Regions from separate parts of the Pseudarthrobacter sp. NIBRBAC000502770 genome, predicted to be linked through region 2. Evidence: riboswitches for the same ligand, from Rfam matches in the RefSeq annotation. Region 2 holds a riboswitch; the other holds the start of a gene.
The links. Region 2 has a riboswitch for S-adenosylmethionine ahead of NIBR502770_RS04060 (bifunctional o-acetylhomoserine/o-acetylserine sulfhydrylase). Riboswitches for the same ligand answer to the same signal wherever they lie in the genome.

Region 1 (7,698 bases), 1.8 Mb from region 2:
CCCACCCCCACAGCCTGGGTGCAGGCCACCCCGGCCGGGGCAGCCGGGCGCCGGCAGCGTGAAACGGGCATCGACGTCATCCTCCTTGACCGTGGCTATGACAGCGACGTGGCCGACCGGGCGCCCTGGCTGCTCCTCGGCGCCAAAACGCTTTCCTACGCCGTCAACATGGCGGCCCTGCGCCACGCCCACAAACAGGGCGCCGACGACGTCATCTTCTTCTCCTCCGATGGCCGTGTGCTGGAAGGGCCCACCTCAACGGTGCTGCTCGCACATGTGGAAAAGTCCGACGACGGCACCACGGTGAAGCGCCTCATCACCCCGCAGCTGGACAGCGGCATCCTGGCCGGGACCTCCCAGGGCGCCCTTTTCGCCGCCGCCAAGGCCGCCGGCTGGGAACTGGGCTACGGTCCGCTGGAACCCCGGGACCTCATGGACGCTGACGCGGTCTGGCTGATTTCGAGCGTCCGCCTGCTTGCCCCCGTGAACAGGATCGATGGCAAGGAGATCGGCACCCCGGCCCTCCAGAAGGAACTGACCGCGGAGTTGGGTGAGCTGTTCGCCGGCATCCAGTAGCGGCGAAACAAGCGGCGCAATCCCTTTTCCCGCTCCCGCAACACCCGTAAGGTGTGGACCATGGACTCGCGAAACCTGCCGAAGATTGAAAACCTGTCCTTCGACGACTGCTGGGAACTCCTCGACAACGACACGGTGGGCAGGTTGGCCATCGTGGTGGACGAACATCCCGAGATCTTCCCCGTGAACTACGCTGTCCACCTGCGCAGCATCGTCTTCCGCACCGCACCCGGTTCAAAGCTGTGGGGCGCCCGGATGGAACGTCCGGCAGCCCTGGAAATCGACGGCTACGACCCTGCCTCCGAACAGGCCTGGAGCGTGGTGGTGCGCGGCGAAACGGAGATCATCGAGGACCAGGGCGTGAAAGATGCCGTGGACGGGCTGGGCCTGGAACCTTGGCAGCCGGGCGAAAAGGCCAACTACGTCCGGCTTAACGCCAAAGCCCTGACGGGGCGCCGGTTCCGCGTCAACAAGCCGGACATCTGGAACACCCGCCTGCAGGACCGTCGTCGGGCGTCCTTCGAATAGGCCACGCCCGGTAATACCGCCTCCACAAGGCCCGGAGCGTCAGGCGGCGGGGCCGGCCGCCTGGCGTGACAGCTGGGCTTCCAGCCCGGACAGCAGGATGCCAAGTCCCTGGTCAAGCTCCGCCTCGCCGTCGTACTCAGACAGGGCCGGAGCCAGTGCACGAAGCTTGGGGAACTCCTTCGCGGGCAGCCGGTGGAGCCCCAGCCGCAGCAGCACCTCGTTCTCTTCAGGGTCCACCACGTACTCCTGCAGTTCGTTCAGGATGTGTCCGTAGAGGAAGCCGTAGTAGGCGCGGTAGACGTGGAGTGCATCGGCCGCACCGAATCCTGCAGCGCCGAGAAGGGACAGGATCTGTTCCAAGGGACGCAGCGTGCCCAGCGGCCTAAGGCCGAGGGGCGTGGACAGGGGCCGGGTGACCAGCAGCGGCACAACATTGGGGTGCTGGAGGGCAAGCGTTCGCAGGCCATGGGCAATCCCGCGCAGCTGGGCCTTCCAGTCGGGGTCCTCCGGATGGATGCGGAGCTGGTTGAGCACCAACTCCGTAACTCCATCCAACAAAGCTGCACGGTTCTGGGCATAGCGGTAAAGGCTCATCGGGTCCCGGCCAAGCTCCTGCCCAAGGCGGCGCATGGTCAGCGCGTCCAGGCCCTCGGCGTCCACCAGCTCCAGCGCTTTGGCCAGTACCAGGTCCCTGCTCAGCCTCGGCTTGGTGCCCGCCGTTCCCGAAGTATTGGCTGAAGTCATTATTTGATCCTTACTGGGGGCAGCCGGCTGATTTATTCAATACGGTTGCCTCAGTTGTAGTCTACGAGTAAAGTCTACAGCGTAGACATGCCTCAAGAACGCTGATATTCCCAAGTTCTCCTGATGGGATCGAACCTACAGACCCACCGCCCCCGTGCAGGGCATCGAGGGTTTTGCTGCTGTAGCCGAACGGCGGCACCGCGCACCGAGCGAAGGGACGCCGTCATGGCCAATTCGCAGTTTGATCTTTTCCTCCACGAAGCCACCTACGCCGACCAGGCCTCCGAATCAAGCCTCGACCGTGACCGCCTCTTTGGGCTGTACACCAGCTGGTGCTTCGTCAACGAGCAGCCGGCCGGCACCGAGTCCAGCTTCTGGGCTGCCATGAAACACCGGGTCTCCGCCCGCCGGAACGGACTGCGCATGAAGGGGCCCGCCGCCGCGGACTACATCATGACCAGTTACCCACGGCTGGTCTAAGCCCCAACGGGCTGTCAGATGGGGCGCCGGGTAACCGGCGCCCCACCATCAGATGCTGTGGCACTTGACATATGTGCCACAGCATTTTTCATGCCCCGGGACGTCCCCGCTGCCGCCTAGGTGGGAATAATCCGGAAGAGGAACCTGGCTCGGACCATCACCCACAGAAGGCCCAGCACCACGGCGTAGGCGACGGTGTTGAGGAAGATGCTCTGCTGCTGCAGCGCCGGGATGTTGGCCACGACGGCGATCAGCACCACGTGCATGATGAATACGTAGAGCGTGGCGCGGCCCAGCGGGATCAGGAACCAACCCAGGGCCCGCTGCACTGGTTTCCAGTAGGCGCTAAGGAAGGCGTAGGCGGCCACCACCAAGACCAGGACGTTGAGCAGGCGGCCGGGCGCCACGTAGGTCCGGCCGAACAGCGCGTCATACATGGCCCGGTAGGCGGCGTCCGGCATGAGCGCCAGCCGGACGTCATAGTTGTTGGCCAGGTACGGGTTGCCCCAGGACAGGAAGGCCAGCGCGAACGCCGCTGCGGTGCAGGCTGCCACCACCCAGGTGTGCGCCGACAGCCAGGCGACTATGCTGCGGCGGTGGTAGCCGACAACCAGGCCGACGACAAAGAGTACCTGCCATACCAACAGGGGGAACGAATCCTCGAACTGCGATGGCAGGAGCCTGACCCTGGTTACGGCCCCGACCGCATACACGGCCAGGGACGCCAGCAACACCCAGATGGCCTTGCCGCGGTTGAGTGCCGCCAGGATCAGGGGGCTGGCCAGCAGGAGCACCACGTAAAGGCCCATGACGTTGAACTGCCAGGGCCCGAACTGCAGCAGCACGATGGCCGGAAGCACCTGCGGCGGCACGGGGAACTGGAACAGCGACGACATGCCCGCGTACAGGTCGTAGGTCCGGCCCGCGCCGCTGTGCCCGGCGCCGCCGGTTCCCTGGTCCACGAACGTGGTCAGGGCCTCGGTGTGGAAGAACGGGAGCAGCGACAGCAGGAAGACGCCGACCAGCACGGCCAGGGCAGTGACATAGAGCTTCCCGGCACGGCGGGACGTCAGGTCCACCACCCGGCCGAAATCCTCCTTCGCTTTGGGGCCGTACACCATGCCCACCACCAGGCCGGAGAACAGGACAAACAACTCAGCGCCTGATACGAAGCCCACCGCCTCCTGGGTGAGCAGCTGGAACAGCGAGGCCATGCCCAGGTGGTTGACCACCACGAAGACAATGGCCATTCCGCGCAGCAGGTCCACCCGCGAATCCCTGGCAGAAGGATCCTGGTAACTCCAGGCCGTGGCAGCGTTGATCCGGCGCGGAACCTGCCACAGGGCCACCAGGAGGATGACCATGGCGGCAGCAACGGTCCACGGGGCGGCGCCCGCAAGTGTGTTGGCGCGGACATACGTGCCTGCGGACGCCACATCCGTGACAGGCCCGGTGACCATGGGCGATGCCTTCAACCGGTCCAGGGCAGTTTTGGCGATGTCCGGGCTTCCCGTGAGCAGCCAGCTGATGCTTGCTACGCCGGTGTCCCGCGTGCTGGTCCGTTCGTCCCACACCACGGCGGCCGTTCCGGCGAAATGCGGAGAGGTGGCAGTTGCCACCACCTGGTCCCACCAGCGCGTTTTGATGTCCGCCTCGGGCGCCCCGCCGGATGCAGGGCTGTAGAAGGCCGAGGTCTGGAGCAGGAAGGGCTTTTTGTGTCCTTCGGCGTAGGTACCGTAGAAGTTTTCGTTGCCGGAGGCCGTCAGCATGTCTTCGAGTTCGCCGGCGTGCGGCAGGGAGTTGACGGCGGCCGCGCCGGCAGTGTCGTCATGGTAGGCGGCCAACCCCACCCAGTCCACCGCGTCGTCGCCCGGGTAATACGGGGCATAGGCGCTGTCGCTCCCGTTCCAGGTTCCGTCCCCATTTGTATCCAGGAGGGAAAACCCGTCGCTTCCCGGCTGTGGCGCATTCCTGTTCCGGTCGAAGGGGTAGTCCTTCCCCAGGTAGGGCGCCCACACCATGGTGGCCCGGCCGCCGTCGTCCTTCCTGAAGGCTGCCGACACCGCTTGGAAAGCCTGCCGGTACGCAGCCGGCTGCTGGCCCCAGGCCACCCAGCTGGCGTTCATGTCGGGGGCAAAGCGGACCAGCAGTTGGCCCTTGAATCCCGCGGTCAGGTCGCGCACCTGCGCTGCGAACGCTTCCGCCTCCGCGGCGCCGAGCTGGTCCAGCGGCACGGACGGCTTGACCGTGAGCATGGCGTGGGCGCCCTTCGCTGCGGTCTGCTGCAGGAAGCCCCCGATGTCATTCCGCTCGGATTCGCGGTACGGCATGGTGATGTCATGGCCGTAGAGCGCCGGGGTTGCGCCCAGCCGGTCGCTGAAGCCCGCGGCGGTATCCTCACCCCATTCGAGGACCGCCCCCAGCCAGGGTTTGCCCCTGTCCGGCGCGGGGCCGGCCGCCTGCGCCGGGGCTGCCGGGGCCACCACTGCCAGGAGGGCGATGAGAACCGCGGCCAGGAAGGACGCGGCGGAACGCGGACGGTTACGCCGGATGGCGGCGCGGTGGTGCGATACGTGTGCCCGCATGCTGACAAGGACCCCCGGTACTCATTGCTCTGGATACGGGGCGGCGCCCCCGGTATGAACCTTATCGGTCCGCAGCAGGCTACGTGCCGCATGGCGGGCAGCTCAATGACGGAACATGACGACGTCGGCGATGCGGCTTGGCGCGGCAGGTGTTACGTTTTTGGGGAGTAATGAGTACCGGCGCCAAGCCCTGACTTGCCGGTCGGCAACCCTCCCTTTCGCGGCGGGGTGCCTCAGGTGAATACTCGGCATATCGACCGATTCGAGCTGCAAGCGTGAGAGAAGGAGATCCGTCGTGTCCGACGCACCCGCCCTTGACGAAAGACTGTCCTACCGCCTGATAACCGGCGCGGACACCCGTGAATTCTGCGAGCGGATCTCCGCCGCACTCGCCGACGGCTACGTGCTGCACGGCAGCCCGGCAGCTACTTTCAACGGCACCAGCGTCATCGTGGCGCAGGCAATCGTCCTTCCGGCCGCCATCGCCTCAGCCGATGCCGCCGTCGCCACAGCGGTGGACCAGCTCGACGCCGGCCTTGAAGGCGATTTCGACGGCGAGGGCCACGCATGAGCTACGCCGGAGACCTGACGCCCCAGGAAGCATGGGCCAAGCTGGAGCAGGGCGCCATCCTGGTGGACGTCCGCACCGAGGGCGAATGGGCCCACATCGGCATCCCGGACACCAAGGCCACGGACAACGATCCCCTGTTCATCCAGTGGACCTTCCCCGGCGGCATCCCCAATCCCGACTTCGTCAAGGACCTCCAGGCGCAGGCGCCGGAGGATCCCCAGGCGGAACTGCTCTTCCTCTGCCGCTCCGGCCAGCGGTCCATCGCGGCTGCAACTGCCGCCACCCAGGCCGGTTTTACCGCCTACAACGTGCTGGAGGGCTTCGAAGGCGAGCCGGACCGCTACGGCGAACGCACCGTCAACGGCTGGAAGAACCGCGGCCTCCCCACCAACCTCGGAAAGAACTAAGTGACCTTCAACCCAGACGCCCCCGGCTGGAACCCCGATACGCAGGCAGTCCGCGGCGGCCTGGACCGCTCCAACTTCCAGGAAACGTCCGAGGCCATCTTCCTGAACTCCGGCTTCGTCTACGAATCCGCTGCGGCAGCTGAACGCGCGTTCACCGGCGAGGACGAGCGCTTTGTCTACTCCCGCTACGGCAACCCGTCCGTTGCCACCTTCCAGGAACGGCTCAGGCTGCTGGAAGGCACCGAAGCCTGCTTTGCGACGGCGTCGGGCATGTCTGCCGTGTTCACCGCGCTGGGTGCCCTGCTGGCTGCCGGCGACCGCGTGGTGGCTGCCCGTTCGCTGTTCGGTTCGTGCTTTGTGATCCTGAACGAGATCCTCCCGCGCTGGGGTGTGGAAACGGTCTTCGTGGACGGTCCGGACCTGGACCAGTGGCGCGAAGCCCTGTCCAAGCCCACCACCGCCGTCTTCTTCGAGTCCCCGTCCAACCCCATGCAGGAAATCGTCGACATCGCCGCCGTCAGTGAGCTGGCGCATGCGGCCGGCGCCACCGTGGTGGCTGACAACGTCTTTGCCACTCCCCTGCTGCAGCGCTGCGGGGACCTCGGCGCCGACGTCATCGTCTACTCGGGTACCAAGCACATCGATGGGCAGGGCAGGGTGATGGGCGGTGCCATCCTGGGCACCAAGGAATTCATCGACGGACCCGTCAAGCAGCTGATGCGCCATACCGGCCCCGCACTGTCCGCCTTCAACGCCTGGGTCCTGACCAAGGGCCTGGAAACCATGGGCCTGCGCGTCAACCACTCGTCCGCCACCGCGCTGCGGCTGGCTGAATGGCTCGAGGAACAGCCGGCGGTAGGCTGGGTGAAGTATCCGCTCCTGAAGTCGCACCCGCAGTACGGGCTGGCCGCCAAGCAGATGAGTGCCGGCGGAACGGTCCTGACCTTCGAACTGGCCCCGACCGGCGGGCGCTCCGGCAAGGAAGCGGCATTCGCCCTCCTGGACGGGCTGCGGATCATCGATATTTCCAACAACCTCGGTGATGCCAAGTCCCTGATCACGCACCCGGCCACCACCACCCACCGCGCCATGGGCCCGGAGGGGCGGGCCGCCATTGGGCTCAGCGACGGCGTGGTGCGGCTCTCGGTGGGGCTCGAGGACCCGGATGACCTCCTCCGCGACCTCGAGCAGGCGCTGAAGCAGATCTAGCCTTTTCGACGCGCCTCCCCGTTTTCGACGCGCAGATTCCCTGGCGCGCACGGAATGCGGCGTGCGCAAAGGAGTGTGCGCGTCGAAAAGGAATATGCATGCCGCGGACCGGCAACCCAAGCGGCAGGTCAGGCCTGCCGCACGCGCAGCAGCTCGGGCGTGTCCGCCATGTCTGACAGGTCCAGCGTGTCGCGCATCGTCAGGTGGACGGCCTGCCGCACCACGGCACCGAACCCCATGTCCTCAGGCGGCTGCCCCGCCAGGGCCTTGTCGCGGGCACGGCGCTGTTCAGCGGCCCCGGTTCCGCGGGAAATGATGTCCTCCACCCCCTGCCTGGCCAGGGCCAGCTCCCCCTGTTCGGCCAGGACGGGGGCAAGGTAGTCCACCAGGGAACGGACCACGTCCGCGGCCGGTGCGGGCCTGAAGTTGCCGAAGTCCAGGAGTTCGCCGCTCAGCCCGGCGCTGCTGGCCTGCCAGGACGCCATCCGCAGCAGGACTGTGGGTACAGGCGCGGGATCCACGTCCTCGCGCCATTCCCGGCCCGCGGATTCCACCAATGCCCGTACCAGCACCGCGATGAGGGCTGCGTCCCCGGCAC
Region 2 (7,698 bases):
CCAATATCGCCGAGCTGATGACGCAGGACCTGGAACACCGGGTCCTGAGGGGCGCGGCGGTGGTGGTCGAGGGTGAACGGATTTCCTGGATCGGGGCTGCGGCCGATGCTCCCCCGGCGGATGAAGCCGTCGATGCCGGCGGCCGGGCCATGCTGCCAGGATGGGTGGACTCCCACAGCCACCTGCTGTTCGCCGGGGACCGCACCGCAGAATTCGAAGCCCGGATGGCCGGGGAGGCCTACGCTGCCGGTGGCATCGCCGTCACCATGAACGCCACGCGCGCCACGTCCGATTTCGATCTCACCCGCCTGGCCATGGGGCGGGTTGCCGAAGCAGTCTCGCAGGGCACCACCTACCTGGAAACCAAGACCGGCTACGGCCTGGACGTTGAGCACGAGGCCCGGAGCGCGCGTATTGCCTCCACCATTGCGGACCAGGTGACCTACCTTGGGGCACACCTGGTTCCAGCCGGGCAGGACCCGGAGGAATACACAGACCTGGTCTGCGGGCCGATGCTCGCTGCGGTCCGCCCTTATGTCCAGTGGGCCGATGTGTTCTGCGAGGAGGGTGCGTTCAACGCCGAGCAATCCCGCCGTGTGCTCATGGCCTGCCGCGAGGCCGGCCTGGGCCTGAGGGTCCACGGCAACCAGCTCGGCGAGGGCCCCGGCGTACAGCTGGCCGTGGAGCTTGGCGCGGCCAGCGTGGACCACGTGAACTACTTAGCCGCGCAGGACGTGAAAGCCCTGGCGTCGTCCTGGTCCGGCTGGGACCCGGCCGTGGGAACGGGGGAGCGTGGCACCGTTGCCACGTGCCTTCCTGCCTGCGACCTCTCCACCCGCCAGCCGTTGGCTCCCGCCCGCGAACTTCTCGACGCGGGGGTGCAGGTGGCACTGGCGTCCAACTGCAACCCCGGCACGTCGTACACCAGCTCCATGGCTTTTTGCGTGACAACGGCAGTGCTCCAGATGCGCCTGAGCGTGCACGAGGCCGTCCGTGCCGCTACCTACGGCGGTGCGCTGGCGTTGCACAAGGAAGCCGGCCGGGACACCGACGGCGAACGCGCCGTGGGATCCATCGCCGTCGGACACCGGGCCGACCTGCACCTGTTGAATGCGCCATCCGCGACCCATCTCGCTTACCGGCCCGGGATGCCATTGACGTACGCTGTGTGGCGGGCGGGGGTGCGGGAGCGTTAGCGGGACTCCTGCTGTATGATTGTTCCTGATCTTTTCCGTATGGTTAGAATCAGGAAACGTCATCCCGAAGCGGTGGCTGATGTATCGAAAGGCCCGCTTGCATGACACGCACCGACCGGCTGACAGCGATTCTGGACCTGCTCGCCAGGACCGGCCAGGTAGAAGTCGACGAGATCGTCAGCACCCTCAACGTCTCCCCTGCCACGGCCCGGCGCGACCTGGACAGCCTTGCCAAGCGCCGCCTGCTGACGCGGACGCGCGGCGGTGCCACCGCCGGCGCCCTGGCGTATGACCTGCCCGGACGTTACAACCGCGACGACCATGCCGAAGCGAAGGAACAGATCGCGCAGTGCGCCGCGGCCCTAATCCGGCCGGGCGCCGTCATTGGTCTCTGCGGAGGCACCACCAGCACCGCGCTTGCACAGATCCTGGCCACCCGGGAGGACCTGAATGCACCCTCCAACCAGCCGACGCTCACGGTCGTAACGAACGCCATCAACATTGCGGGCCAGTTGGCGGTCCGGCCCAATATCAAGGTGATGGTGACAGGCGGCATCCTCAACCCGCGATCGTATGAGCTCGTGGGCCCCTACACGGACATCATCATGCAGAAGGTGGTGCTGGACATCGCCTTCATCGGTGTCAACGGCATCGACCCGGAGGTGGGACCCACCAACACGGGGGAGGGCGAGGCCTCCGTCAATGCCCTGCTGGCTTCCCGCGCCCGGGTGTCCTACGTCCTGGCTGATTCCTCCAAAGTCGGCGTGCGGGCCTTTGCCACGATGGACGGGTACGACTTCACCCGCCTGATCACCGATTCCGGGATCTCTGCGCGCGACAAGGCAGCCTTTGAAGCCAACGGCACGGAAGTGATCGTGGCACCTGCCTGATACTCCCGGGAGGCTGGGGGGAGTTCCGTCAGGCAGGATCCAGAAACTGAAGGCAAGATGGGAACATGCTGGTTCCCTCCCGCCGTCGACTGCGGCTCGAAGTCTGGATCGTCCTGGGACTGTCCCTGGGCCAGTCCGCCATCTACTCCGTGGTGCAGCTGCTCGACAAGATGACCCGCGCCCCGCTGGCCGAGGGCACGTCCACCCTGAACCGCTCGCAGAGCACCCGCGAGTATTTCGACCTGACGTACCAGCTGCTCGACATCATCTTTGCGCTGGTTCCTGTGCTGCTGGTTCTCTACTTCCTCACCGACCAGCGCCAAGCTTCCCCCGGCGACGCACGGAACTCCGGTTCAGCATTCCAGAAGCTGGGGTTCAACTTCGCCCGGCCCGGAATGGACCTGCTGCAAGGCCTGGGGCTGGCCGCGCTGATTGGGATACCGTCCTTGGGGCTCTATTCGGCCGGCCGGGCGCTCGGCATCACCACAGCCATCATCCCCAGTGCCCTGGACGCCTACTGGTGGACCGTTCCAGTCCTGGTCCTCTCGGCGATGCGCCACGCGGTGCTCGAGGAAGTCATCGTGGTGGGGTACCTGATGGACCGCTTCGGCAAGTTCGGCTGGAGCACGCCACTGGCCATCGCCGTGAGCTCCGTGCTGCGTGGCAGCTACCACCTTTACCAAGGCTTCGGTCCCTTCATTGGCAACGCTGTGATGGGGGTGGTCTTCGCCTGGCTCTATACGCGCACCAAGCGCGTCATGCCGCTGGTCATCGCCCACGCGCTGCTGGACATCGTGGCATTCGTCGGCTTCAGCCTCTTCGGCAAGGCCGTGGGGCTGGGGTAGCTGAACAGCTATGGCCGCCGCGGTCTGCCGGTCCCGACTGAACGACCGCTGGGCGGTGGTCCGGCCTGCAGTAGCCCTAGTTACGGGTTCTTGTTGATTCCAGGCATGCCTTCGTGAAGTCTTGCAGCATGGGCGGGGGACTACGACACGGATTGGCCTTGGGGAGTGCCGTCTTGGCGTTGGCCGGATGTTTGCTCACCGGGCGATTGTGGAGCATCCATGAACAAACGTCGGACTGGGTGCTCTGGCCTCGAGAGGTTCCTTCCAAAGTCCAGTTTGCCGGGCGCGAGTACAACTGCGCTCCTGACCCGGAGCCCGCACGGACTGATGTTTCCCTCCTGACGGTCCAAGGCAAAACCGCCGGTGGAGCCGACATCCTCGCCGCGCCCTCCTCCGACGAGGCCCGAGTATTCATCGTCGTGAGAACTGCCGAAAGAAATGTTGGCTGCGGCCTGCTGGGCGGCCCCTAACTCCGGCCACGGCCTGCGCGCTGTTTTCTGCCCTCACATCAGGTGCAGCAGCAGCTGCCAGTCCGCCTGCGGGTCAGCGGGCAGCTCGTAAAACCTGGCATGGAACTCATCCCACAGGGGATCCGCGGGGCGAAGCTCGCCGGGGTCCAGAAGGTCCTCACTTGGTGGTTCTTCGACAGGAGGATCAGACCACGGCGGCATCGATGCGAGGAGCTGCTGCCACTGCCCGTCCTCGACTGGCCCGGTGGCCCCCAATTCAACCCCTGCCACAACGGCACCCCGAACAGCGTGCGCCGGCAGGCTTCCCGGTGGCCAGTGGGTTGGTTCTGAATCCTGCTGGTCGGGGTTGTAGTGGCGTCCGGTGGGTGAGGTCCAGCCCGGTGGGTCCTTGCTCGTGGCCGGATCGGGGGTCCATTGGCTGTGGTGTTTGAGCCGATGGTGTTTGGGGCAGAGCTGTGCGAGGTTGCTGGTTCCGGTGGTGCCGCCGTGTTCCCACGCTTGGAGGTGGTCTGTTTCGTTGTCGGGGGTCTTGTTGGTGCAGCCGGGGAAGGTGCATTGGGCATCGCGCAGCCTGATCCAGTGTTTGATGGACCCGGTAAGCCGGTAGTTTTTGCGGCCGATTTCCAGGTGTGCACCGTCCCGCGGGTCGACCAGGACCCGGTAGAACGACTCCGCCCCGCCGGCGACGAGTCTGCGGGCCATCGATGCAGGGATCGGGCCGAAACCATCCAGCTCTGCTGGTTCGTCGGTGAGGCCGAGGAGCGAGAACACGGGCACGGTGACCAGCACGTCGGCCCGCGGGATGGGGACCTTACCGATCTCTGTGACAGCCTGTGTGCCCGAACTCTGCGTGCCCGAACTCTGCGTGCCCGGGGCGCCGGGATCGGGCACGTCTTCGCCGGCGCCGGCGGCGGTTTCCTGGACGCCGGACGTCATGCCGGCGCCGAGGAGGAGGCTGGCGGCGATGTCGGGGCGGAGTTGGGTGAGGGTTCGGGGTTCGTTGGTGCCTTGGAGGCCGCGGGCGGTGGCGGTGGTCCGGTTCCAGATCGCGCACGCGGTATCGCCGCGAAGGTAGAGGGAGACCCAGGCCATGCCGTCCCGGTCCGGGGTGTACTCCATCCGACGGTCCGCCACACCCTTTACATGGCGCTTCTCGATCGATTCCGGATGATGGCGCTCCCGCCAGCCCCGGACCTTGGCCCGGAACCGGGACGGGACCAGTTCACCGGGCGCGGCACCCCGGGCGGCATCGGGCGCGGCAGGGTCGAAGAAATGCGCCACCAGCCCGGCAGCCCCGACAGCGTCAAGGCCTTCGGTTTCGTCCGCGACAATCCGTGCATGCTGCCACGACACGTCCCCGGTGGACAGGGCCTCGAACACCAGCGGCAGGGCACAAATCCGGCGGGACTGCTCCACCAACGCGCCCGCTGCCCCGGAACTAACCGTCAAGACCGCAGCGATCTCCTCCACCACCGACATCTGCGCGTACGTGCGGTCCTGGACCGAGGCGTCCGGCGGGGTCATCGCCTCCTGGAACCCGGCGGCGTCGGCGGCGTCCCGTGCCTTCACCCCTGCAAGCTGCGCCTCCAAACGGGACGTAAGCTCCAGCCGCTCCAACCGGATCTCATAGCGCCGCTGCAACACATCCACACCAGCACCAACACCGAAACCAACATCCAAACCGGATGCCAGGGAAGCGTCCTCCCGCTCCAGCGCATCCAGGGCAGCAACAGAGGCACGAACACCCTCCAACATCACCCCAAGACCACCGCCGATTCCCATACCCACAGCATCCAACGGGGGTCTGACAATTACAGATCAAACCGGTGGCGCTGCCTGCGCAGGTGAGCCGGCGCACCGAAGCGGGCCGCCGTCGTCGTACGTTTTCGACGCGAAGGTTGCATGCCGCAGCCCAAATGTGTGGCGCGAAAAAGAGCACGCGTGGCGTAGAAAAAGACGCGACCCTCAGCCACCGCTTAAATGGATTCGGCCGCCATTGGGTGGTGACGCCGTTGTCACCACCCAATGGCGGCCGAAGTTTGCCCGGGCACAACCCGGGGACCTCCCCGGAGTGGTCCGGGAGGAATGGGAAGGGTCAGATGGTGACGGCTCCGTTGGCGGTCTCAAAGGTGACCGAGAGGATGCCCGGCGTACCGTGCGGGGCCACCCATTCCACCGCAACGTCCTCGAGCGGCTTCTCCACGGGCTCACCGAGCCACTCGGTGACGCGCGAGGCGGAACCGGCGATGGTCAGGCAGCTCATCTTGAGGTTGCTCTCGTAAGCGTGGGACGGGTGGAGGGAGGGGTCGCCCTCCCACTTGAGCATGTACGGCACCTGGGGATCGGCGATGAGGCCCAGGATGCCAATTTGCTTCCAGACCAGCTCGCGGCCGTCCGGGAACTTGCGGTTGCCGTTCACGGCAGCGCGGCCCAGGCGTTCCTCGAAGGGGGCGAGGTCGTCCACTTCGACGCACCAGCCCATCCAGCCGCCACCGGCAGCGGAGCGGGCACGCACTGCCTGCCCGAACGGTGCCTTGTCCGACGCCGGGTGGTCAAGGACCTCGACGACTTCGAGGTACTTGTGGCCCGCCAGGGGGATGATCATATTCCGGGTTCCGAAGCGGGGGTGTACGCCACCCTTCACTGCCTCAACGCCGAGGGCAGTTGCAATACGTTCGGTAGTGGCCGCGAGGCCATCGTGTTCACAGGCGTAAGAGACGTGATCCATGCGCATGCGAACATCTTGGCACTTTGTGATCGGGCTCTCAGCTAAGGGTACCCTTACTGGCATTTTGGGTGGCCGCCGTCCCTGTCCAAATGCCCCTGGGCCTGCGCCAAGACCATGTTCGTCACAATGCTGTCCGGGCCGGATTGAAGTTCCTAGACTGGGCCCAGGTCATGAGTGCCAGCGCCAAGCCCCGGCTCGCTGGCCGGCAACCCTCCATCCGCGGTGGGGTGCCCCGGGTGAGGACCAGGCTGTCCGGCAATGGCCGGAGAGCAAGCGCGGCCCGTGGTGCTCCCAGCATGCCGGGCCCATGTCATAGGAGACTGAGATGTCCAACGGATGGTCCTTCGAAACCCGCCAGATCCATGCCGGCCAGGAGCCTGACAGCGCCACCGGAGCCCGCGCCCTTCCCATCTACCAGACCACGTCCTTCGTGTTCCCCAGTGCCGAGAGCGCGGCCAACCGCTTCGCCCTGGCCGAACTTGCACCCATCTACACCCGCATCGGCAATCCCACCCAGGACGCCGTCGAGCAACGGATCGCAAGCCTTGAAGGCGGCCTGGCGGCATTGCTGCTGAGCTCCGGCCAGGCCGCGGAGACGTTCGCAGTGCTGAACATCGCCGAGGCAGGCGACCATATAGTGGCCAGCCCCAGTCTTTACGGCGGAACCTACAACCTGTTCGCCCACACGTTGAAGAAGTTCGGCATCTCGGTGACCTTCGTGGCTGATCCTGACAACCTGGACCAGTGGCGCGACGCCGTGCAGCCCAATACCAAGCTCTTCTTCGGTGAAGTGGTGTCCAACCCGCGCCAGGACGTCCTTGATATTGAGGGCATCTCCGAAGTGGCGCACCAGGCCGGCGTGCCCCTGATCGTGGACAACACCCTTTCAACCCCCTACCTGATCCGCCCATTGGAGTGGGGCGCGGACATCGTCATCCACTCGGCCACCAAATACCTGGGCGGCCATGGCTCGGCCATCGCCGGCGTCATCGTCGATTCCGGCAGGTTCGATTTCGGCAAGGACCCGGAACGGTACCCCGGCTTCAACACCCCGGACCCCACCTATAACGGCCTGGTCTACGCACGCGACCTCGGCGAAGGCGGCGCGCTCGGCGCCAACCTCTCCTACATCCTCAAGGCCCGGGTGCAGTTGCTGCGCGACCTTGGCTCCGCGGTCTCGCCCTTCAACGCGTTCCTGATTTCCCAAGGCCTGGAGACCTTGAGCCTGCGGGTGGAGCGCCACGTTGCGAACGCCACGGAGGTTGCGCGCTGGCTGGAGGCAAGGGACGACGTCGAATCCGTCGCCTACGCGGGGCTGCCGTCCAGCCCCTGGTACGAGCGTGGCCGCAAGTACGGGCCAAAGGGAACGGGCGCCGTGGTCGCCTTCAACCTGGCCGGCGGCGCGGAAGCCGGCAAGCGCTTCGTCGACGCACTCGAGCTGCACTCCCACGTGGCCAACATCGGCGACGTGCGCTCCCTGGTCATCCACCCGGCGTCGACCACGCACAGCCAGCTTTCGCCGGAGCAGCAGGTTGTGGCCGGCGTTCACCCGGGCCTGGTCCGGCTTTC

Region 1: it holds a riboswitch for S-adenosylmethionine, as region 2 does, so the genes downstream of both, NIBR502770_RS16435 (DUF1737 domain-containing protein) here and NIBR502770_RS04060 (bifunctional o-acetylhomoserine/o-acetylserine sulfhydrylase) in region 2, are expected to answer to the same signal.

Annotation. Positions count from the first base shown of each region.
Region 1 is NZ_CP041198.1:3,429,172-3,436,869, forward strand. Features, by position in the region: gene NIBR502770_RS16410 (aminodeoxychorismate lyase) at 1-576, shown strand, start outside; gene NIBR502770_RS16415 (pyridoxamine 5'-phosphate oxidase family protein) at 637-1,104, shown strand; gene NIBR502770_RS16420 (TetR/AcrR family transcriptional regulator C-terminal domain-containing protein) at 1,144-1,848, opposite strand; gene NIBR502770_RS16425 (hypothetical protein) at 2,074-2,328, shown strand; gene opgC (OpgC domain-containing protein) at 2,445-4,913, opposite strand; SAM riboswitch class IV at 5,080-5,195, shown strand; gene NIBR502770_RS16435 (DUF1737 domain-containing protein) at 5,209-5,484, shown strand; gene NIBR502770_RS16440 (rhodanese-like domain-containing protein) at 5,481-5,891, shown strand; gene NIBR502770_RS16445 (O-succinylhomoserine sulfhydrylase) at 5,892-7,100, shown strand; gene NIBR502770_RS16450 (glutamate--cysteine ligase) at 7,229-7,698, opposite strand, start outside.
Region 2 is NZ_CP041198.1:818,786-826,483, forward strand. Features, by position in the region: gene hutI (imidazolonepropionase) at 1-1,196, shown strand, start outside; gene NIBR502770_RS04040 (DeoR/GlpR family DNA-binding transcription regulator) at 1,298-2,086, shown strand; gene NIBR502770_RS04045 (CPBP family intramembrane glutamic endopeptidase) at 2,152-2,931, shown strand; gene NIBR502770_RS04050 (HNH endonuclease signature motif containing protein) at 3,435-5,183, opposite strand; gene NIBR502770_RS04055 (VOC family protein) at 5,497-6,135, opposite strand; SAM riboswitch class IV at 6,296-6,411, shown strand; gene NIBR502770_RS04060 (bifunctional o-acetylhomoserine/o-acetylserine sulfhydrylase) at 6,455-7,698, shown strand, end outside.